DNA from 3 places in the Streptomyces sp. BI87 genome. Region 3 is predicted to be linked to each of the others. Evidence: riboswitches for the same ligand, from Rfam matches in the RefSeq annotation. Region 3 holds a riboswitch; each other region holds the start of a gene.

Region 1 (5,229 bases), 470 kb from region 3:
CCGGCGGGTGACGGGCCGGGCCGTAGGTCACCCGCCCGGCTGGCCGTAGCCGCGCAGCTGCTCGGCGGCGGCCGCGAGCTGGCCGGCGTCCAGGAGGGAGGGAGTGTGGCCGGGGACGGAGCGGGCGAGCAGCCAGACACGGCACATCCACTCCAGCTGGGCGGTGCGGTCCAGGGCCTCGGTGAGGGTGTCGCCGGTGGTGACGGTGCCGTGGTTGCGCAGCAGGCAGGCGGTGCGGTCCCGGAGGGCTTCGAGGAGGTGATCGGCGAGTTCCTGGCTGCCGTACAGGGCGTAGGGGGCGGTGCGGACGGGGCCGCCGAGCGCGGCCGCCATGTAGTGGACCGGCGGCAGGGTGTCGACGAGCGTGGAGACGGCGGTGGCGTGGGGGGCGTGGGTGTGGACGACGGCGCGGGCGGTGCCGGTGCGGTACACGGCGAGGTGGAGGGGGAGTTCGGTGGTGGGTTTCAGGGTGCCAAGCACCTGGCGGCCGTCGAGGGTGACGGCGACGGTGTCCTCGGGGCCGAGCCGGTCGTAGGGGACGCCGGTGGGGGTGATGAGGACGAGGTCCTCCGTGGCGACGGCCGGGCGGTCGGGGGTGACGCGGACCGAGACGTTGCCGGAGGTGCCGACCACCAGTCCGTCGCGGACGGTGGCCCGGGCCGTTTCCACGAGGTCGCGCCAGGCGTGGGCGACGGCCTGGTCCTCCAGGAGCTGCCAGGGGCGGCCGGGGTGCGCGCGGTTCTTCTCCATGGCCGCGCATCCTGCCACCGGCCGGGCGTGTGCCGGGGCACGCGCCCCATTCCGTTTCGGCGCCCCGTCCCCCTGTCTCCGGTGCGAGCTGCCTCACATCGGGCGGCTGCGGGAACCACGCCGGGGGCCCGTGTCCCGGGGCGGTAGGGGTACCCCGGCCCGCTCTCCCAAGGGGTCGGGGCGGGGCTGGGGGTGAGGCGGCCGAGGGGGCTCCGTTTCGGGTCACCACGTTGCCTGCCCCAGTTCATCTTCCGTTCACTCAGCGCCCCTACGTTCAACGAGCCAACGACGTCCCACAGAAGTCCGGGTAAATGGAACACATCACGCTTCTCCTCGGGATCGTGATCGTGACCGCTCTCGTGTTCGACTTCACGAACGGTTTCCACGACACAGCCAACGCGATGGCCACCACCATCTCGACCGGCGCGATGAGGCCCAAGGCCGCGGTGGCGATGTCCGCCGTGCTCAACCTCGTCGGCGCGTTCCTCTCCGTGGAGGTCGCCAAGACGATCTCCGGCGGACTCATCAACGAGGACGGCCTGAAGACAGAAGTCATCTTCGCCGCCCTCGTAGGCGCCATTCTGTGGAATCTTCTGACCTGGCTCGTCGGCCTGCCGTCGAGCTCCTCGCACGCGCTCTTCGGCGGCCTCATCGGCGCCGCGGTGATGTCGGCGGGCTGGTCCTCCGTCAACGGCGGCACCGTCGTCACCAAGGTGCTGCTGCCCGCGATCGCCGCGCCGCTCGTCGCCGGCCTCGCCGCGATGCTCGCCACCCGGCTGACCTTCCGGATCAACCGGAACGTGGACGAGAAGTCCACCGCCAAGGGCTACCGCGCCGGGCAGATCGCCTCGGCCGGCCTGGTCTCGCTGGCGCACGGCACCAACGACGCCCAGAAGACGATGGGTGTCATCACCCTCGCCCTGGTCACCGGCGGTGTCCTCGCCCCCGGCTCCAACCCCCCGATGTGGGTCATCGTCTCCGCCGGTGTCGCCATCGCGCTCGGTACGTACCTGGGCGGCTGGCGCATCATCCGGACCATGGGCAAGGGCCTCACCGATCTCACGCCGCCGCAGGGCTTCGCCGCCCAGACCAGCGCCGCGACGGTCATCCTGGCCTCCTCCCACCTGGGCTTCTCCCTCTCCACCACCCAGTCGTGCTCCGGCGCGGTGATGGGTGCGGGCCTCGGCCGCAAGGGCGGCGTGGTCCGCTGGTCGACCGCCACCCGGATGTTCGTCGCCTGGGGTCTGACCCTGCCGGCCGCCGCCCTGGTCGGCGCGGCCGCCGAACTCCTCACCAAGCAGGGCGACTGGGGCGTCGCCGCCACCGCGGTCCTGCTGGTCGGCGGGTCCTTCGCGATCTGGCTCCGCTCGCGCCGCTCCCCCGTCACCCACGACAACGTCAACGACGTGGACCCGGTGCGGGACGAGCCCTCGGGCGTCGTCACCCAGGCGATGGCCTCCGTGGCCCCGCCGCCCACCGGCGCGGCTGTCGCCTCCGAGGAGGCGGACGGCTCCCCGCTCGGGTCGATCCCGGCCCAGCCCGGCCACTCCTCCGCCACGACCGAACCGGCCGCCCGGCCGGCCAAGGTCTGACCCGGCCTCGCGTACGTAAGGACACCTCACCATGAACATCGACTGGGCAGCTCTCGGCTCCGTCTTCGGCGTGAGCCTCGTGGTCACCGTCGCGCTCGTCGGCTTCTTCACCCTGGGCATCGTGGGCCTCTCCAAGGCCGCGAGCGGGGCCCAGGGCGGCGGGTCGGGTGTCGCGGCGAAGGCCGGCGGCTACCTCTGCTTCGCGCTCTGCGCGGCGGCGGTCGCCTACGGGATCTACATCATCGTGGCCTAGGGCCACCACCCGCCGGGAAGGGCGGGCCGGACGTACGCCGTCCGGCCCGCCCTTCGGCGTATCCGCGCACCGGCCCCGGCTGTGGGGCTCCACACACTCTTCGTCGCAGGTCAACGGTGAGTTGACTGGTGTTCCGGGAGCGTGGTGGACTGCCCGGGCCGAAACACGGAGGCAGCAGAGGAAGCCGGTGAGAATCCGGCGCGGTCCCGCCACTGTCACCGGGGAGCGGCATCTCCGCCCAGCGCCACGGCCCCCGATCTGGGGCTGGAAGGCCAGGGGATGCCGCCGATCCGGAAGCCAGGAGACTCTCGCCCCCGGTCACGTCGAACCAGGGCGCGGACCCTGAGTGAGGACACACCGCCATGCGTGGCTGCCCGTCGCCGCCCCCTGACCTGCTCCCCCGGTACGCCGAGCGCCGAACGGGCTGAGCCCCGTGGACCGTGCCGACCGCGTCTTCGCGTACGGCGCCACCGCCGGACTGCTGGCCGACGCCCTCTTCGCCGACCCCCGCCGGGGCCACCCCGTGGCCCTCTTCGGCCGGGCCGCATCGGCCGTCGAGCGGCGCCTGTTCCACGACCACCGGGGCTGGGGCGCGCTGCACACCGCGCTCTGCGCCGGAGGCGTCACCGCCGGGGCCGCGCTGGCCGCCCGGGCCGTCCGACCTCACCCGTGCGCGGCCGTCGCGCTGACCGCCGCCACGACCTGGGCGGTGGTCGGCGGCACCTCGCTGGTGCGCGAGGCCCGGCTGATCGGCGCTGCCCTGGAGGCCGGGGACGTGGCCGAGGCCCGGCGGCTGCTGCCCCGGCTCTGCGGGCGCGACCCCGAGGCGCTGGACGCGGACGCGCTGGCCCGGGCGGTGGTCGAGTCGGTCGCCGAGAACACCTCGGACGCGGTGGTCGGTGCCCTGGTGTGGGGCGCGGTCGCTGGCGTCCCGGGACTGGCCGGCTTCCGGGCCGTCAACACGCTGGACGCGATGGTCGGCCACAAGTCGCCCCGGCTGCGCCGGTTCGGCTGGGCCTCGGCCCGCCTCGACGACGCCGTCGGGTACCCGGGGGCCCGGCTCACGGCGGCCCTCGCCGTCCTCGCCGGGCCCGACCCGCGCGGCGCCCTGCGCGCCTGGCGGTCCGACGCGCACCGCCACCCGAGCCCCAACGCGGGCCCGGTCGAGGCGGCGTTCGCCGGGGCGCTGGGCGTACGGCTCGGCGGCACCCTCACCTACGGCGGGCGGACCGAGCACCGGCCCGTGCTGGGCGGCTCGGGCCGCGCGGTGCGGCCCGGTGACATCGAGCGGGCCGCCCGGCTCTCCCGGCGAATCGGCGCGCTGGCGCTGGTCGCGGGGGCCGGCGCGCGGCTGGCCGCCGGAGCGATACGCGGGCGCGCACGGCGCGCGGCGACAGGACAGGGAGGGGCAGGGGCATGAGCGGCGGAGTGCTGATCGCGGGGACCACCTCGGACGCCGGGAAGAGCGTGCTGACGGCCGGCATCTGCCGGTGGCTGGCGCGGCGCGGGGTGAAGGTGGCGCCGTTCAAGGGGCAGAACATGTCCCTCAACTCGTTCGTGACCAGGGAGGGCGCGGAGATCGGCCGGGCCCAGGCGATGCAGGCCCAGGCGGCCCGCGTGGAGCCGACGGCGCTGATGAACCCGGTGCTGCTCAAGCCCGGCGGCGACCGCTCCAGCCAGGTGGTGCTGCTCGGCAAGCCGGTCGGGGAGCTGAGCGCCCGGGGTTTCTTCGGCTCGGTACGCCCGGACGAGCCGGCCCGGGCGGTGTCGGGGGGCCGCCGGGAGGCACTGCTGGAGCCGGTCCTCGCCTGCCTGGCCGAGTTGCGGGCCACCCACGACGTGGTGGTCTGCGAGGGCGCGGGCAGCCCCGCCGAGATCAACCTGCGCCGGACCGACATCGTCAACATGGGCGTGGCCCGGGCAGCGAAGCTGCCGGTGCTGGTGGTCGGTGACATCGACCGGGGCGGCGTCTTCGCCTCGTTCTTCGGCACCACGGCGCTGCTGGCTCCCGAGGACCAGGCGCTGGTCGCCGGGTACGTCGTCAACAAGTTCCGGGGGGACGTGGAGCTGCTGAAGCCCGGCATCGAGATGCTGCGGGGCATCACCGGCCGCCACACCTACGGCGTCCTGCCGTACGCAGACGGGCTCGGCATCGACGAGGAGGACGGGCTGCGCGTCTCGCTGCGCGGCGCGGTCCGCGAGTCGGTGGTGGCGCCGCCGGCCGGCGAGGAGGTGCTGCGGGTCGCGGTCTGCGCGGTGCCGCTGATGTCCAACTTCACCGACGTGGACGCGCTGGCCGCCGAACCGGGCGTCGTGGTGCGGTTCGTGGACCGGCCCGAGGAACTGGCCGACGCCGACCTCGTGGTGGTCCCCGGCACCCGGGGCACGGTCCGCGCGCTGGCCTGGCTGCGCGAGCGGGGTCTCGCGGACGCGCTGCTGCGCCGGGTCGCCGAGGGGCGTCCGGTGCTCGGCATCTGCGGCGGCTACCAGCTGCTCGGCGAGCGGATCGAGGACGAGGTGGAGTCCCGCGCGGGCACCGTCGAAGGGCTCGGCGTGCTGCCGGTGCGGGTGCGGTTCGCGGTGGAGAAGACGCTGGCCCGGCCGAGCGGTTCGGCGCTGGGCGAGCCCGTCGAG
Region 2 (5,229 bases), 4.7 Mb from region 3:
CTCGCCACGGTAGACGTAGCCACCGGTCACCGAGCAGCCGAGGCCGCTGCGGTCGTACTCGTGGACCGGCGGGACGTGGTTGGCGGGCTCGGTGCCGCCCCGGAAGGGGTGGTTGCCCTCCATCGAGGACCAGCCGTAGTTCTCGCCGCCCGTGCTGCCGGCCGGGGCCCAGTCGATCTCCTCCCAGTCGCTCTGCCCGACATCGCCGATCAGCAGGTCGCCCGTGCCCTTGTCGAAGGAGAACCGCCAGGGGTTGCGGAGTCCGTACGCCCAGATCTCGTCCCGGGCCTCCGGGTCGTCCACGAAGGGGTTGTCGGCCGGGATCGCGTACGGGTCGCCGCCGCTCGGGTCGATCCGCAGGATCTTGCCGAGCAGGGTGTCCAGGTTCTGTCCGTTGCCGTGCGGGTCGCCGCCCGAACCGCCGTCGCCCAGCGCGATGTAGAGGTAGCCGTCGGGGCCGAAGGTGATGGCCCCGCCGTTGTGGTTGGAGTACGGCTGTTCCTGGGTGAGGACGGTGCGCCGGCTGTCGGGCTGGACGGCGCCGTCCTCCACGGCGAACTCCTCGACGGTGCTGGTGCCTTCGAGGTCGGTGTACGAGAGGTAGAAGTGCGCGAGGCTCTCGTCGAACGCGATGCCCAGCAGGCCGCGTTCGCCGTCCGTCGTGGTCTGGTCGGAGATGTCGAGCACCGGGTCGCTCAGGCCTTCACCGTCCAGGACCCGTACGGTGCCCGCGCGTTCCGCGATCCACACGGTGTCGTCCGGACCGGCGGCGCCGGCGGTCGGGTTCTGTGCCTTGGCCACATCCGTGAGGGTGACCGCGTCCGGCTGGACCGGTGTGTCGGGCTCGTCGGCCGATGCCGTGGCCAGGGCCACGGATGCGACGAGGCAGAGGGTGCCGATGACGGCGGAGCATCTGGTGCGAACGTTCACCGTGGCCTCCTGGAGGCGGCGACATGGGGGGAGTTCACCTGGCTGCTCGGGTGGAGCTGCGTGCGTGGGGCCCGAGCCAGTACGCAACCGGGTGGGGGATCGGTGGGTCACTGGCCACGGTTGAGGATAGGGGGACGGAGGGGTTTGGCCTAGACCATCGGCACCGTCAACTGTCGCCCCGCAGGGTGCGCCAGGGGCCGGGCCGGAGTTACCCGGCGGTCTCCGGGGCCTGTGCCAGGGCCGCGGATTCCAGCATGGCGCCGATCGTCTCGGGGCTCAGGGTGGCCAGGTGGGGGAAGAGGCCGCTGGAGCGCAGGGCGATGACGCCGGCCAGGCAGGAGACCAGTACCTCGGCACGGGCGTCCGGGTCCTCGGCCCCCTCCCCGGCCAGCCGGGCGGCGAGCGGGGCGACCAGGCGGGCCCGCATCTCCTCGGCCGCGGAGGCGCGCGCCTCGGGGGCGCCTCGCCGGTCGGCCCGGTCGAGGGCGTAGGCGGTGAACGAGGCCAGGTCGGCGGGTTCCGGGGAGGCCGCCCCCTCGCGGCTCTCCTCGGTGACGGCGGACCGGTACGGGGCGGCCTTGCTGCCGAAGTACCGGGCGACCAGCGAGCCGTCCGCCCCGGCGCGCTCGCCGATGTCCCGCCAGCGTCACCGCCTCGTAGCCGTGCCGGCCGAACAGTTCGCGCGCGGCTTCCAGCAGCGCGGCCCGGCTGGCGTCCGCGTCGCGCTTCCTGCCCCGCGAGGGGCCCGAGGGTGCGGCCAATGGCTGGTCCGTTCCGTTCCGGCTCGCGGTTCAGTGCCGGTGATCGCGCCGGGCGATACCCGACGGGACCTCGGCCGTCCGTGCCCGCGGTGCGGGATGCCGGGTCACGACCGGCTCCGCCGCCGCGGAGGCGGAGCGGCGACCGGGCGGCAGTACGACGGCCACGACGTGGGAGTTCTGCCTGGGCGCCGTTGCCGTCAATGGATGTCATCGACCAATGACATTGGCTCCCGGATGGGGAGTGCGGGCCGGCCGGGCCGCCGGGGTGGCGCTCGCCCGGCGCTCGCCCGCCCGCGGCTACCGCCGGGTCTCGGGGTGGAGTGCCGGGGCGGTGTCGGACAGGGCGTGGACGGCCGTCGTCACCTGGGTGGTGACGGCCTCGGGCGTGGAGGCGTCGAGTTTGCCGTCGAGGTGGAGGAAGGCGAGGCCGTGGACGAGCGCCCAGACCGTGGTGGACAGGGCCTCCGTGTCGGCCCCCGGGAAGGTGGTGCGGACGACGGAGCGGACGTACTCGTGGATGGCGTTGGTCGCGGCGACCCGTTCCTCGCTGGTCGGGTCGCAGGGCTCGGCGAACATCGCGCGGAACAGGGCCGGGTGGTCCAGTGCGAACCGCACGTACGCGACGGCGACCGCGGCCAGTTCGTCGGGGGTCGAGGGAGCGGGGTGGGCCTGGGCCAGGTGCTCGGCGAGTTCGCGGTAGCCCTCGGCCGCGACGGCGGAGACCAGCGCCTCGCGGTCCGCGTAGTGGCGGTAGGGCGCCGTCGCCGACACCCCAGCGCGCCGGGCGACCGCGCGCAGGGAGAGGCCGGCGCCGCCGTCCTCCTCCAGGAGTTCGCGCGCGGCCCGCAGGCAGGCGGCGCGCAGGTCGCCGTGGTGGTAGGCGTTGGTCCTGGCCATGGGTCGTCCTTATGGGTGCAGAGTTCACATTCCCTTCGTGATGTGAACGATGTGTACATCGTAGTCGGTCGGTGCGGCGGGCGGCGTCGAGCAGGGTGAGCTGGCCGCTGATGATGTGGGCCCAGGTGGGGCGGGGGTGGTGCCGTCCTCGAAGACCGCCACCCGGACGTTGGCCCCGGAGGCCAGGGCCCGCACGGCGGTGCGGCGGTCAGGCGGGCCGACGGATCTCCCCGCTCCGGTCCTCCGTGCCCGGAGCAGTGCCCTGCCGGGGGCCGGTGAAGGTCGCGGTCAGCCGGCCCCCGAAGTCGCGGGCGGCCGGCGTGAGGATCTCGTCGTGACGGGCACCGGGTGCTGCGAGAACGGGCATCCGCTGGTCGCGGTCGGCCAGTTGGGCGCCGGTTGATCAGCTGCCGGGGTGGCGATACGGAGACTGGCGCTGACGCTGAGTCCATCAATTAGTGACGGCTGCCAACTCGTGCCCATCTTCCCGGCCGTTTCCGCCAAGGTCGCGAAGGCCGGGGGCCCTGGCGGACGGTCTGCCGCGCCGGATGGAAGGATGGCCCGGCAAACAGGCGACGGCGGACGAGGAAGCCGGTGGAAATCCGGCGCGGTCCCGCCACTGTGATCGGCGAGCACGTTCCGCAGATGCCACTGCCCTGCCGGGTGGGAAGGCGCGGAGCGGGCGGCGAGCCGAGAGCCAGGAGACTCACGCGGTCGCCTCCTCGACGGTTGACCGGGGCGGATCTCCCCGGAGAGAGGAACGATGCCGCGTGCCCGCCGACATCGCCCCCGTCCCACCCGGCCGCGAGCCGGTGCCCTGCCGCGTCGTCGTCTGCCGGGACTGCTGCTGCGGCACCCCCAAGATCACCGGGGTCGACCACGCCGCCCAGACCGCGCGCCTGCGCGCCCTGGTGCCGGTCCGGGTCTCCGCATGCCTCGACGTGTGCGAGCAGGCCAACGTCATCGTGGTCCAGCCCTCGGCCGAGGGGCGGGCCGCCGGTGCCCGGCCGGTCTGGTTCGGGCTGGTCAACGACCTGGACGCCACGGAGGACATAGCCGCCTGGGCCCGCGCCGGCGGCCCCGGCGTCGCTCCGCTGCCGGACATCCTCGACCTTTACATCGTCACGCCCCCGCGACGGCGTACGCCGTCGTGACCGGACCACGTGCCGTACGCCTGCCCGACGCCGCCCGCGCCCCGGCCGGAGCCGTGGCCGACGCCCTCTCCGAGGTGGCCCGCCTCGGCGGCTTCTTCGTGGTGCGCGTGGGCGGCCCCGACCGGGGCTGGCAGCCGCTCGCCCGTTCCTCGGCGAGCATCACCGACCTTGCCGAGGCGGTCGCGCGCCGCCACCGCACCGACGAGCCGCGCGTCGGTGTCTCCATCGCCCAGCTCGGTCACGCCGCCCGGCTCTGGTCGCCCGTCCTCGCCACCGCCGTCCGGCACGGGATCGTGCTCGACCTCGACGGCCTCCAGCGGGCCGACGACGGACCGGCGCTGCGGCTGCCGAGGGCGGCCGGCTGGTACGCCGACGCGCTGGGCGACCTCGCCGCACCCGCCCTGTACGCGCAGGTGACGCGGCAACTCCGGGCGCTGGCCGAGGGCCTGCGGGTCAAGGTCGCCCCGCGCCTGCTGGACGGGAACTCCGCCTCGGCCCTGGTGGAGGCGGCCCGCGCCCTGCTGGCCGCCGACCCCGCCGCACGCGAGGCCCTCACCGCCCTCACCGGGCGCCTGCTGGACACCGGGCACCTGCGGGGCACCGGTGCGACGACCGGCCCCGGCCTCGGCTTCCGCCGCCGCAGCTGCTGCCTGTACTACCGCGCGCCGAACGGGACGAAGTGCGGCGACTGCGGGCTTGCGGGGACGGGCGTGCCCTGACCTCCACCGCTCGGCGAGAGGGCCGGGAGCCGGCCCCGCCCCACCCGCGTTGCCCGCGGGGATCGCGCTCCGGCTAGTTTGGGGCGAGATAGGTACGCGGCCCCGTGGTGGCAGAGATGCCCGGGGGAGGGGAGTTCCGGAAGAGTGTCGCTGCGCGGAAGTGACCCGGCCGAGATCGGTGGCTATCCGCTCGAGGCGCGGCTCGGGTCGGGGGGAATGGGCACGGTCTTCCTGGCCCGGACGAGCTCGGGGCGGCCCGTCGCGATCAAGCTGATCCACCAGCAGTTCGCGGGGGACGAGGAGTTCCGCATCCGCTTCCGGCAGGAGGTGGCCGCGGCGCGGCGGGTCAGCGGCGCGTTCACCGCCGCCGTGGTCGACGCCGCCCCCGAGGCCGAGCAGCCCTGGATGGCGACGACGTACATCGAGGGGGCGACCCTCGCCGAGCACATCGCCGCTGCCGGACCACTGGACGGCGTGGAGCTGCGGAGGCTGGCCATCGGGCTGGCGGAGGCGCTGCGTGACATCCACCGCGTCGGTGTCGTCCACCGCGACCTGAAGCCCTCCAACGTCGTGCTCTCGGCCGAGGGCCCGCGCGTCATCGACTTCGGCATCTCGCGCGCCGCCGACCAGCAGACCCTGACGATGACGGGCCGGGTCATCGGGACGCCGCCCTTCATGTCGCCGGAGCAGTTGCAGGCGCCGCGCGGGGTGGGGCCCGCCTCCGACATCTTCTCGCTGGGGACGCTGCTGGTGTACGCGGCCACCGGC
Region 3 (5,229 bases):
TCGAAGGCGTGGCGTCCCGCTCCGCAGCCCAGATCGAGCACACGGTCGCCGGCGGCGAGCGGGAAGCGGGTGAAGTCGACGGTCAGCACGTGGACCTGCTTTCGCGGTCGGGTCGGGCGGTGGTGACCGGGGCGGCGGGGCGACCCGGGCTCCCGGCGATGGCCTGGCGGTAGTGGGCGACCGTGCCGAGGGCGGCCTGGCGCCAGGTGAACTTGGCGAGGACCCGGGCGCGGCCCGCGGTGCCGAGGCGGCGGCGCAGCTCCGGGTCGGCGAGGAGCTTGCCGAGCGCGGCGGCGAGCGCGCCGGCGTCGCCGGGCGGCACGGCGAGGCAGGTGTCGCCGTCGGTGCCCGCGACCTCGGGGATGGCGCCGCCGGTGGTGGCGACCAGGGGGGTGCCGGTGGCCATGGCCTCGGCGGCGGGCAGCGAGAAGCCTTCGTAGAGGGAGGGGACGCAGGCGATCTCGGCGGAGCGGATGAGGTCGACCAGTTCGGTGTCGCTGATGCCCTTGACGAACTGGATGGCGTCGGTGAGGCCGAACCGTTCGATGGCCTGGGCGACCGGTCCGTCCTCGGCGGGGCGGCCGACGACGACCAGGTGGGCGTCGGGGTTCTCGGTGCGGATCTTGGCGAGCGACTCCACCAGGTGGACGAGGCCCTTGAGCGGCACGTCGGCGCTGGAGGTGGTGACGATCCGGCCGGGCACCTCGGCGACGGACGGGTCGGGCGAGAAGAGGTCGGTGTCGGCACCGATGTGGACCACGTGGACGCGGTCGGGGCGGACGCCGAAGTGGTCGACGATCTCCTGGCGCGAGGTGCCGGAGACGGTGAGGACCGAGGGCAGCTTCCGGGCGACACGTTTCTGCATCCGGGTGAAGCCGTACCAGCGCCGGACCGAGAGGCGGCGCCTGAAGGAGCCGGCGGCGTCCAGCTCCAGTTGCCGGTCGACGGTGATGGGGTGGTGCACGGTGGTGACGAGCGGGGCGCCGAGGGCGCGGTCGCCGCCGAGCAGGCCGTAGCCGAGCGTCTGGTTGTCGTGGATCACGTCGAACCGCCCGGCGAGGGCCGCGAGGTGGCGGCGCGCGCGCAGGCTGAAGGTGAGCGGCTCGGGGAAGCCGCCGGTCCACATGGTGGCGACCTCCAGCGCGTCGACCCAGTCGCGGTACTCGCCCCGGCCGGGAGTGCGGAACGGGTCGGGCTGGCGGTAGAGGTCGAGGCTGGGCAGCTCGGTGAGGTGGACGCCCTCGTCGAGGACGGGGTAGGGCTGGGCGCCGATGACCTCGACGTGGTGGCCGAGGCGGGCCAGTTCGCGGGAGAGGTGGCGGACGTAGACGCCCTGGCCGCCGCAGAAGGGGTCGCCCTTGTAGGTGAGGAGGGCGATGCGCAGGGGCCTGGCGCCGTCGGCGAGGGGATCGCCCGAGGCCTGTTCCGGGGCGGCTTCCTCGCGTGCGGGGTCCGCCTCCATGGCCTCAGCGGTCACTGCCCGGTCCCCTTCTGCCAGCCCGATGGTCCCGGGAGGTTACGCCGGGACTCCGATCCGCAACAAGTTTCACCGCGGTCGGTCTTGATCGTTCACGAAGCATCGAATCTACCGGCAGGTAGCTCGTTCAGAACCTTCGGAACAGGTGATTCACACCACGGCCGGCCAGGGGCGGCCCTGCGGCTCCCGGCCCTTGGCACGGGGGCGGACGGCGGCCCCGGACCGCCCCGCGCCCGCACCGGTACAGTGACCGGGTCGTCGTCAGGACCGTGTGAGGGGAAGCCGGTGGGAATCCGGCGCTGACCCGCAGCCGTGAGCCGCCCGCGAGAGCGGGCCGGCGGAGCCGGAATGCCTCCTCGGACTCATGACCGGCTCACGCCGCCGGACCCCTCCGGCGGCCGGCACCGTCGAGGCATACGGAGCCGGAGCCCGGCGCCTTCGCGCGCCCGTGCCCGGCTTCCTTCAGGAGAGGGCACCCCACCCATGACCGTCCGTCGCAGCGCCCTGGCGCTCACCGCGCTGACCGCACTGACGGCGGCGTCGGCCGCCTTCGCTCCGGCCGCCGTCGCCGAGGACTCCCCCGCCCCCTCCGTCAAGAAGGTGCCCTCGGGCCTGTACGGCGACAGCGACCCGACCTACGACGGCGTCTACCGCCAGTCCCTCGCGCTGCTCGCGCAGCACACCGCCGGGGTCGAGCCGGCCGCGAAGGCCGTCGACTGGCTGACCGGCCAGCAGTGCGCGGACGGCTCGTTCGCCCCGTTCCGCGCCGAGCCGTCGGCCGACTGCGACACGAAGACTCCGGTCGACACCAACCAGACGGCCACGGCCGTGCAGGCGCTCGCCGCGCTCGGCGGCCACGACGAGGCGGTCGGCAAGGCCGTCGACTGGCTGAAGGCGGCGCAGAACGACGACGGCGGCTGGGGCTACACGCCCGGCGGCGACACCGACACCAACTCGACCTCGCTGGTGATAGGCGCCCTCGCCGCCACCGGCACCAAGGCCGGCGCGGTCACCTCGAAGAAGGGCAAGACCCCCGAGGACGCGCTGCTCGGCCTCAGCCTGACGTGCGCCGACGGCGGCGCCTTCGCCTTCCAGCCGGAGAAGAACGGCGACCTCACCGCCAACGAGGACGCCACCGCCGCCGGAGTCCTCGGCGGCCTCGGCTCCTCCCTCGTCGTCACCAAGGGCGAGTCCGCCGCGCAGACCGCCTGCGAGAAGCCGGCCGACGCCCGCGCGGCCGCCGCCAACGGCGCCGCCCACCTCGCCGACGTCCTCAAGAAGGACGGCCACCTGACCTCCGCCATGCCCGGCGCCGAGGACCAGCCCGACACCGGCAACACCGCCGACGCGGTCACCGCGCTGTACGCGGCCGGGCTGACCGACGCCGCGAAGAAGCCACTGGCCTGGCTGGAGAAGAACGGCCCCGCCTGGGCGGAGCAGTCCGGCCCGTCCGCCTGGGCCCAGCTCGTCCTGACCGCCCACGCCACCGGCACCGACCCGCGCGCCTTCGGCTCCACCGACCTGGTCGCCGGGCTGAACGCCACCGGCCCCGCGCCGAAGTCCGCGGAGGACACCCCCAGTGCCCAGGACTCCGCGAAGCAGGTGGTGGACGAGGACGGCTCGCAGATCAGCGTCTGGTGGATCGTCGGTGTCGGCGTGCTCGTCGGCGCGGGCATCGGCCTGATGATCAGCCTGCGCAACAAGTCCGGCCGCAAGTGACCCCCGGCCCCACCGCGTCCCGCCCCGCCCGCACCACCCTGCGGGCGGGGCTCGCGCTGCTCCTCGGCCTGCTGCTGGCCGTGCTCGTGGCGGCGCCCGCGCAGGCCGCCGGGTACCGCTACTGGTCGTTCTGGGAGCGCGAGGGCGCCACCTGGAGCTACGCCACCCAGGGACCGGCCCAGCTCCGCCCGGAGGACGGCTCGGTGCAGGGATTCCGGTTCGCGGTGAGCGCGGAGGCGGACGACTCCGCCGCGCCCCGCCCGAAGGCCGCCTTCGCGGAGATCTGCGCGGGCACCGAGGAGCGCGACGGGCGCAAGCGGATCGCGCTCGTCCTGGACTTCGGCACCACCGCCGACGCGCCCGGGGGCGAGCGCCCGCCGAAGGCCCGTACCGCCTGTGCCAGCGTGGCGGAGGACGCGAGTGCCGCCGACGCGCTGGCGGCGGTAGCCCCGCCGCTGCGGTACGACTCCTCGGCGATGCTCTGCGCCATCGACGGCTACCCGGAAACCGGGTGCGGCGAGCAGGTCTCGGGGGCGGGCGGACCGTCCGCCGAGGAGTCCTCCGACGCCGCCTCCCCCGGAAGCGAGGAGTCGGACTCCGGTTCCGCTTCGGGCGGGGGCGGTCCTTCGGCCGGGCTGCTCGTCGGGATTGGCGCGGTGGCCGTGCTGGGCGTGGCGGCCCTCTGGCAGTCCCGCCGCCGGCGCGGCTGAGCGGCTGGTCACGATGGCGCACGGCCCTCTCCAGCAGGCGCGCCGGGTACGCCCGGCGCTGCTCGCCCCGCTCGCGACGCGCTCCAACGCGCTGCACGCCGGGGCGTGGTGGCTGTGGGCGCTCGGGCTGGCCGCCGCCGCCTCGCGGACCCGCAACCCGCTGCTGCTCGCCCTGCTGATCGGCGTCGCCGGGTACGTGGTCGCGGCCCGCCGCACCAGCTCGCCGTGGGCCCGCAGCTACGGGGCCTTCGTCAAACTCGGCCTGGTCATCATCGCCATCCGGCTGCTCTTCGCCATGGTGCTGGGCTCACCGGTGCCGGGCACCCACGTCCTGTTCACCCTCCCCGAGGTCCCGCTGCCCGAGTGGGCACGCGGGGTACGGCTCGGCGGCCGGGTGACCGCCGAGGGCATGCTCTTCGCGCTCTACGACGCGCTGCGGCTGGCGACCCTGCTCATCTGCGTCGGCGCGGCCAACGCCCTGGCCAGCCCGGCACGGCTGCTGAAATCGCTGCCGGGCGCCCTGTACGAGGCGGGCGTCGCCGTGGTCGTCGCCATGACCTTCGCCCCGAACCTGGTCGCCGACGTCCGCCGGCTGCGCGCGGCCCGGCGGCTGCGCGGCCGCCCCGACCGGGGGCTGCGCGGCCTGTTCCAGGTCGGCCTGCCCGTACTGGAAGGGGCGCTGGAACGGTCGGTGGCACTGGCCGCCGCGATGGACGCGCGGGGCTACGGCCGGACCGCCGCCGTCCCGCCCGCCGTCCGCCGCACCACGGCCGCCCTCACGGTGGGCGGCCTGATCGGCGTCTGCCTCGGTACGTACGGTCTCCTCGCCGACCAGGGCGGCGGGTTCGGGGTGCCGGTGCTGGCGCTGGGTCTTGCCGCCGCGCTGGCCGGGCTGTGGCTCGGCGGGCGGCGGAGTGTGCGCAGCCGGTACCGGCCCGACCGGTGGGGGGTGCGGGCCTGGGTGGTCGCCGGCTCGGGGGTGGCGGTCGCCGCGCTCCTGATCCATCTCGGCTCACTGGCGCCGGCGCAGCTCAACCCGCCGACGGTGCCGCTGACCACTCCGGAGCTGCCACTCTGGCCGGCGGCGGCGGTGCTGCTCGGGCTGGTCCCGGCGTTCGTGGCGCCCCGGCCCCCGGAGTCCACGTGAGCGGCGGCGGAGTGGTGCGGGGCAGTGGGGTGGCGCGGTGGCAGGGCTCTCGTGGAGGTGCGGTGTGATCAGGTTCGAGGACGTGTCGGTGCGGTACGACGGCGCGCCGGAGCCGACGGTGCGTGGGGTCGACCTCACCGTCGAGGAGGGCGAGCTGATGCTGCTCGTCGGCCCGT

Evidence for each region. Region 3 has a riboswitch for cobalamin ahead of OIM89_RS22585 (prenyltransferase/squalene oxidase repeat-containing protein). Riboswitches for the same ligand answer to the same signal wherever they lie in the genome.
Region 1: another riboswitch for cobalamin. It lies ahead of OIM89_RS24630 (cobalamin biosynthesis protein); the one in region 3 lies ahead of OIM89_RS22585 (prenyltransferase/squalene oxidase repeat-containing protein).
Region 2: another riboswitch for cobalamin. It lies ahead of OIM89_RS01485 (hypothetical protein); the one in region 3 lies ahead of OIM89_RS22585 (prenyltransferase/squalene oxidase repeat-containing protein).

The regions. Positions count from the first base shown of each region.
Region 1 covers NZ_CP110079.1:5,527,945-5,533,173, reverse strand. The annotation lists gene OIM89_RS24645 (class II aldolase/adducin family protein) at 28-750, opposite strand; gene OIM89_RS24640 (inorganic phosphate transporter) at 1,062-2,342, shown strand; gene OIM89_RS24635 (hypothetical protein) at 2,374-2,595, shown strand; cobalamin riboswitch at 2,772-2,903, shown strand; gene OIM89_RS24630 (cobalamin biosynthesis protein) at 3,029-4,015, shown strand; gene OIM89_RS24625 (cobyric acid synthase) at 4,012-5,229, shown strand, end outside.
Region 2 covers NZ_CP110079.1:349,590-354,818, reverse strand. The annotation lists gene OIM89_RS01505 (PQQ-dependent sugar dehydrogenase) at 1-930, opposite strand, end outside; gene OIM89_RS01500 (hypothetical protein) at 1,139-1,357, opposite strand; gene OIM89_RS01495 (TetR/AcrR family transcriptional regulator) at 1,989-2,588, opposite strand; partial or broken gene OIM89_RS01490 (malate synthase A) at 2,668-2,955, opposite strand; cobalamin riboswitch at 3,171-3,296, shown strand; gene OIM89_RS01485 (hypothetical protein) at 3,359-3,742, shown strand; gene OIM89_RS01480 ((2Fe-2S)-binding protein) at 3,739-4,461, shown strand; gene OIM89_RS01475 (protein kinase domain-containing protein) at 4,606-5,229, shown strand, end outside.
Region 3 covers NZ_CP110079.1:5,060,007-5,065,235, reverse strand. The annotation lists gene OIM89_RS22595 (class I SAM-dependent methyltransferase) at 1-89, opposite strand, end outside; gene OIM89_RS22590 (glycosyltransferase family 4 protein) at 83-1,477, opposite strand; cobalamin riboswitch at 1,713-1,852, shown strand; gene OIM89_RS22585 (prenyltransferase/squalene oxidase repeat-containing protein) at 1,961-3,196, shown strand; gene OIM89_RS22580 (SCO2322 family protein) at 3,193-3,906, shown strand; gene OIM89_RS22575 (CbiQ family ECF transporter T component) at 3,920-5,053, shown strand; partial or broken gene OIM89_RS22570 (ABC transporter ATP-binding protein) at 5,118-5,229, shown strand, end outside.